DNA from 2 places in the Paenibacillus sp. SN-8-1 genome. Region 2 is predicted to be linked to the other one. Evidence: a T-box and tRNA genes for the amino acid it is inferred to sense, from the RefSeq annotation. Region 2 holds a T-box; the other holds one or more tRNA genes.

Region 1 (3,421 bases), 420 kb from region 2:
CACCACCTTCATTAACAGCTTCAAGTGGGGATGAGAACCCATTAGGGTTCGTCGGAGTAATTGCTTCGGTAGGAATTCATCGCAGTCTCGTTCGAAGAATGAGTATCCCTTAAGGGTCACCACTTTCATTCTTAGTAAGAGCCATTAGCTCAGTTGGTAGAGCACCTGACTTTTAATCAGGGTGTCGAAGGTTCGAGTCCTTCATGGCTCACCATTTAATTTCATATGCGGTCGTGGTGGAATGGCAGACACGCTATCTTGAGGGGGTAGTGGGTGTATACCCGTGGAGGTTCGAGTCCTCTCGACCGCATCATTGTTTGAAGCAGGAGGAGCCTTATTTACAAGGCTCCTCCTGTTTTTATGTAGATAACAACGGTGCTGGTAAGAATTTTGGAATTGAAATGGGAGTGCTAATTTATCAAAAAAGTAGCCGAGAACACTCCTTCCTCTTCAGGGAGGAGATGAATCGGCAGCACTCATTTTTAGAGAACATATGTGCTATAATATAAACTATAAACCCAATTCAAGGAGGTGTGTGGCATGCTGGTTCATAAAGCCTATAAATATCGATTTTACCCAAATTCCGAGCAACAGCAGCTCATTTATCACATGTTTGGCTGTTGTCGTTTTGTGTTCAATCATTTCTTGGGCTTGTGGAATGACACTTATGCCTCAACCGGAAAGGGGTTATCTTATAACTCCTGTGCCACACAGCTGCCTGCACTTAAAGCTTCTTTTGAGTGGCTTAAGTTAGTCGATAGTATTGCCTTACAATCGGCGGTTCGCCATGTGGCAGATAGCTTTGATCACTTCTTTAAGAAGCAGAATCAGGCTCCACGCTTCAAAAGCCGCAAGAATCCTGTTCAAAGCTATACCACCAAATATACGAATGGCAATATTGCAATTGAAGGGGATAAGCTCAAGCTTCCGAAGCTAGGATGGATTCGATTTGCCAACTCCAGGGCATGTGAAGGACGTATTCTTTCCGCTGCAGTACGCCGAAATGCGGCGGGCAAATACTTTGTATCGCTTGTTTGTGAAGTAGATGTGCAGTCATTTCCTCCGGCCGATAAGCATATTGGCATTGATCTTGGCTTAAAAGAGTTTGCGGTCTGCTCAGATGGCATGCGAGTTGCAAATCCAAAGGCTTTCCGCAAATACGAGAAAAAGTTGGCTTTCTGGCAGCGCCGAATGAGTCGTCGCACTAAAGGTGGCTCGAACTGGCATAAAGCCAAAGTCAAAGTAGCTTGTATTCATGAAAGAATTACAAATATTCGCCAAGACTTCTTGCACCAGTTATCTACGAAGCTGATTCGTGAAAACCAAACGATGAGCATTGAAGATCTACAGGTAGCAAATATGCTTAAAAATCATAAGCTTGCGAAATCCATCGCAGATGCGTCTTGGAGTGAGTTTAAACGTCAGCTCACTTATAAAGCTCAGTGGTACGGACGCACGTTAAAATTCGCACACACCTTTACTCCAACGAGCCAAATGTGCCATATCTGCGGGAGTAAAAATAAAGATGTGAAAAACCTATCCGTGCGGCAATGGACATGTGCTTCATGCGGATCTTCGCATGATCGCGATGAAAATGCCGCTCACAATATTAAAAATCTTGCCGTATAAAGTAACATGGTCATGAACTGCGGGAACCGCAGGGATCGCCTGGTTAATTTTGCTTCGATTGAAGCAACCACCCAGGAATCCTCCACTTCTTTAAGTGGCGGGAGTGTTCAAAAAGTGGCTTCATTTAATTTCCACTTTACATTTGTGCTTGGCAGCTATATAATATGAAGTGTTCGCTTGAAAAATAGTGATACACCACGCGGTCGTGGTGGAATGGCAGACACGCTATCTTGAGGGGGTAGTGGGTGTATACCCGTGGAGGTTCGAGTCCTCTCGACCGCATATCGTAATGCAGGAACGATCTTTTTGCAGATTGCAAAGAGGTCGTTTTTTTCTTGTTTAGATACAGAAGAAGGCCCCCGTTCTCCTATTAGAGGAGTGCGGGGGCTTATTTGCAACTTATGAAGCAATAGTCTGAACCAGAAGGAAAATATTAAGTGTAATAATGATTCCTGTAACGAACCAAGCTAGAATGTTAATCCAGGTTTTGTTGGCGAACTCGCCCATCTTCGTTTTGCTGCTTGTAAATTTCACAAGAGGAACAACAGCGAATGGAAGCTGTAAGGAGAGAATCACCTGACTGAAGATTAATAAGTCCTGAACACCAGAATCCCCGTACATTGCTGTTACAATTACTGCCGGAACGATGGCGATCAAGCGGGTGATTAGACGCCGCAACCATGGTTTGAGGCGAAGATTAATGAAGCCCTCCATTACAATCTGGCCTGCAAGTGTACCGGTAAGCGTTGAATTTTGACCTGAAGCCAGAAGGGCTACGGCGAACATGACGCTTCCCAGGGTGGTCCCTACAATTGGAGTCAGCAAATGATAGGCATCGCCAATGTCCGTAACCTCAGTCAGACCGCTGGTATGGAAAGCTGCAGCCGAGACGATGAGAATCGCGGAGTTGATGAATAAGGCAAAGGTTAAGGCGATTGTCGAGTCCCAGGTCATATACTTGATGGCTTGACGTTTTCCAATAGCGGACTGATCAAATTGACGAGTCTGAACGATAGAAGAGTGCAGATACAAGTTGTGAGGCATTACCGTCGCCCCTAGAATAGCAATAGCTACATACAGCATCTGCGGATTGCTGATCACTTCTGCATTTGGAATATAACCCGTTAGGACACTACCCATATCCGGACTTGTCAGGAACAGGTCAATTCCGAAGCATACGGCAATCGTTGCAATCAGCACAATAATGAGGATCTCAAGGAATCGGAAGCCTTTATTCTGCAAGATCAGAATTAGAAGGACGTCAACTGCGGTTATGATTACCCCATATAGCAAAGGCAGTCCGAATAGTAAATTGAGTGCAATTGCGGTCCCGATGACTTCAGCCAAATCACATGCGGCAATGGCCAGCTCACACAATATCCAAAGTCCGAAGACAACCGGCTTGGAGTAATTGTCCCGGCAGGCTTGCGCCAAATCCTTCCCTGTGACAATTCCGAGCTTACCAGCTAGTGACTGAAGAAGTATGGCCATCAGGTTGGAAATTAAAATAACAGACAGCAGCGTATAGCCGAATCGTGAACCGCCCTCGATATCCGTAGCCCAGTTACCTGGGTCCATGTAGCCAACGGCCACCATGTAACCCGGTCCTGCGAAGGCGAGGAACTTCCTGAACCACTTCGCGTTGGTCGGAATCCGAAGAGAGCGATGCGCCTCCGGAAGCGACGGAAGTCCTTGATTCGATCTCCAGCCGGGTAAGCGCCCAGCCGTGCTTTCTTGAATGTCTTCCATTGGAATCACCCCTTTAGTCATTCATAATTTAATCCGAAATTCA
Region 2 (3,421 bases):
AGATTAAGATTCTGTATGATGCCTTCAGTGGGATGATCTATAATATCAAAGATATAATTCATGATATTTCTTCAAGTTCACAGATTACTTCCAAGAATGCCGAAAATTTAGGTGAAGCTATTACAATGGCTACCACTCAGATCGAATCAATGTCTGTAGTAGTTGACGACATTTATCAGGGGGTCGAGAAGCAGAAGCTGTCGTCTGAGCAATCGCTGAAGACCGCGGATGAGATGCTGCATGAATTTCAGACTATGAAGTCGAAATCGGCGCAAATGCTGGATTTGTCCAGTTCAATGTCTGGGTCCGTAGAAGATACCAAGCAGATTTTGTCACTGCTAACCGAAGGGATGAGGAATTTAACCGCCTCCTATACTGTATCGAAAGAGACGGTTGCGAGACTAGAACAGGAAGCGCGGGATATTGAGACAATAACAAGTACCGTCAAGGATATCTCCGAGCAGACGCATCTGCTTGCCCTAAATGCATCTATCGAGGCCTCAAGAGCTGGAGAACACGGCTATGGATTTGCTGTGGTGGCTCAGGAGATCAGGAAGCTGGCCGGGCAAAGTTCGGAATCCGTGCTCCAGATTACAGAATTAATCAGCCGTGTTCAGGCAAAGGTGAATGAGACAGTAGAGCTTCTAAGTGAGCAGACTGCTCTTGTAAATCAAGAATCGGAGCATACCTTATCGGCTGCTAAGACTCTCGACCAACTGTTTGTGATTGCTGAGCAATTTGTAGAGGCTATTAAGTTAATCGAATCGACCGTCTCAGCACAGACCCACCGTGTGGAGCGCACCCATCAAAGCGCAAATGAAATTCTTGTCATGACGAATACTTTTTCAGAGGGAGCTAAGCAAATATCCAACACAGCTCATGAAGAAACAGCGATTATGGAGGAGATCACCTCTTCGTCAGAGGAATTGATGATTTTGACCAATAAGCTGTTCGAGAAGACGAAAGTATTTAAAGTCTAACCTGACCGCAATACACAGAGTGGAGAATTATGATCTGGTTAGGGCGCCTGGCATTGACTATAAGCGAAGTTATGAATATAATAATTGATAATAAAATTGGATACTTAAACTTTGATGAGGACCAGTAATTCAGACCTAATCACACAGAGAGCCGGTGGGGGTGCGAACCGGTTGATAAGACTGTAATGAACTCGCCTCGGAGTCATGATGCAAGCCGGGAATCCGGGCAGATTACTGCCTTCAATCTGGTGAACATACATCGTTACACCCGCGTTAAGGGTGCTAAAGTGAGCGCAGGGCAAAGCATGTTGACGCGCTAACTAGGGTGGTACCACGGGAATATTCCTCTCGTCCCTAGCGGTAATAACGCTATGGACTGAGAGGTTTTTTTGTGACAATTACTTACTATATAAGACGCAGCTAAAAATTGACTTGAGGGTAAGGCGTAACGGAGGGGAAGCTTGGAACTGTAGGAGCGAAAGCGAATCGCCTACAAGCTTTCTGAAAGAAAGCTACATCGGAAGCATATGCCTTTGTCTCCGGATTTCATCCGCCCTGCGGTATAAATCAAGAAATCTGGAGGCGGGCAGCGGCCGAAAGTCCAAGCATTCCCCGTAGTTACGACTGTACCCACAAACATTTTAACTGCGGCTTATATAACGAATGCCTGACATGATTTCAAATTACAGATGTGCAACCCAAGGAGGATCTTTTTTCATGACAGACAAAAATGGCAATACTCACGTCTATCATCCGCAGGCGATTGAGCCGAAATGGCAAGCTTACTGGGATGAGCACCAGACGTTCAAGACAAGAGAGGATGCTGGTAAGCCGAAGTTCTATGCACTGGATATGTTCCCTTATCCTTCAGGTGCTGGTCTGCACGTAGGCCACCCGGAAGGCTATACCGCCACAGATATCGTCTCTCGATATAAGCGGATGCGCGGATATAATGTGCTTCATCCAATGGGCTGGGATGCATTCGGTCTTCCTGCTGAACAGCATGCACTGGATACTGGCGAACATCCCCGTCATATTACGGTGAAGAATATCAACAATTTCCGCCGCCAAATTAAGTCGCTAGGCTTCTCGTATGACTGGGATCGGGAGATCAGCACGACGGACCCGGAATATTATAAATGGACACAATGGATTTTTATTCAGCTCTATAATAAAGGACTTGCATATGTCGCGGAAGTACCGGTGAACTGGTGTCCCGCACTCGGAACTGTACTTGCTAATGAGGAAGTCATTGACGGGCTGAGCGAGCGTGGTGGACATCCGGTTATCCGCAAGCCGATGCGTCAATGGGTTCTTAAGATTACTGAATATGCTGAGCGTCTGCTTGAGGATCTGGAAGAGCTTGACTGGTCAGAAAGTATTAAAGACATGCAGCGCAACTGGATCGGCAAATCCGAAGGTGCGGAAGTCAATTTTGCAATTGAAGGCCAAAGCGAGTCCCTGACCGTGTTCACAACCCGTCCGGATACCTTGTTTGGGGCCAGCTATGCGGTTCTTGCTCCAGAGCATGCACTTGTCGATGTGATTACAAAAGACGACCGCCGCGAGGCTGTGAAAGGGTATCAGGAACAGGCTGCCCGTAAGAGCGATCTGGAGCGTACAGATCTTGCAAAAGAAAAGACCGGTGTGTTCACAGGGGCTTACGCGATTAATCCGGTCAATGGTGCCAAGGTACCGATCTGGATTGCTGATTATGTACTTGCAGGCTATGGTACAGGCGCAATTATGGCTGTTCCAGCTCATGATGAACGTGATTATGAATTTGCGAAGCAATTTGATCTGCCAATTCTTGAGGTAGTGTCAGGCGGTGATGTCAGCAAGGAGGCTTATGCGGGCGATGGGGAGCATATCAACTCCGACTTCCTGAATGGACTGAATAACGAAGAGGCGATTAAGAAAGCTATCTCATGGCTGGAAGAGCAGGGGAAAGGTAAAGGCAAAGTCACATACCGTCTGCGTGACTGGTTGTTCAGCCGTCAGCGCTACTGGGGTGAGCCGATTCCAATTCTGCATTTGGAAGACGGAACCATGAAGCCGGTTCCTGTGGATCAGCTTCCGCTTGTTCTGCCGGACGTGGATCAGATCAAGCCATCGGGAACAGGGGAATCACCACTGGCGAACGTGACGGAGTGGGTGAATACTACAGATCCTGAGACAGGTCTCCCGGCCAGACGGGAGACCAACACGATGCCGCAGTGGGCAGGAAGCTGCTGGTACTATCTCCGCTTCATAGATCCGCACAATGATAAGGAGCTGTGCTCGCCACAGAAGCAGAAGGAATGGCTGCCGGTTGATCTATATATTGGAGGTGCCGAGCACGCCGTACTGCACTTGCTGTACGCCCGCTTCTGGCACAAAGTTCTCTATGATCTCGGTGTGGTATCTACTAAGGAGCCGTTCCATAAGCTGGTTAACCAAGG

Evidence for each region. The T-box of region 2 lies ahead of leuS (leucine--tRNA ligase). A T-box ahead of a tRNA ligase gene usually reads a tRNA of that ligase, here a tRNA-Leu.
Region 1: it encodes a tRNA-Leu, which carries the amino acid that the T-box ahead of leuS (leucine--tRNA ligase) is inferred to sense. The anticodon was not compared.

What each region holds. Positions count from the first base shown of each region.
Region 1 covers NZ_CP194782.1:1,102,436-1,105,856, forward strand. Annotated here, with positions in the region: tRNA gene ACRRNK_RS05180 (tRNA-Glu) at 1-5, shown strand, start outside; tRNA gene ACRRNK_RS05185 (tRNA-Lys) at 139-214, shown strand; tRNA gene ACRRNK_RS05190 (tRNA-Leu) at 228-310, shown strand; gene tnpB (IS200/IS605 family element RNA-guided endonuclease TnpB) at 541-1,629, shown strand; tRNA gene ACRRNK_RS05200 (tRNA-Leu) at 1,829-1,911, shown strand; gene ACRRNK_RS05205 (Nramp family divalent metal transporter) at 2,029-3,378, opposite strand.
Region 2 covers NZ_CP194782.1:1,520,227-1,523,647, forward strand. Annotated here, with positions in the region: gene ACRRNK_RS07040 (methyl-accepting chemotaxis protein) at 1-980, shown strand, start outside; T-box leader at 1,083-1,339, shown strand; gene leuS (leucine--tRNA ligase) at 1,698-3,421, shown strand, end outside.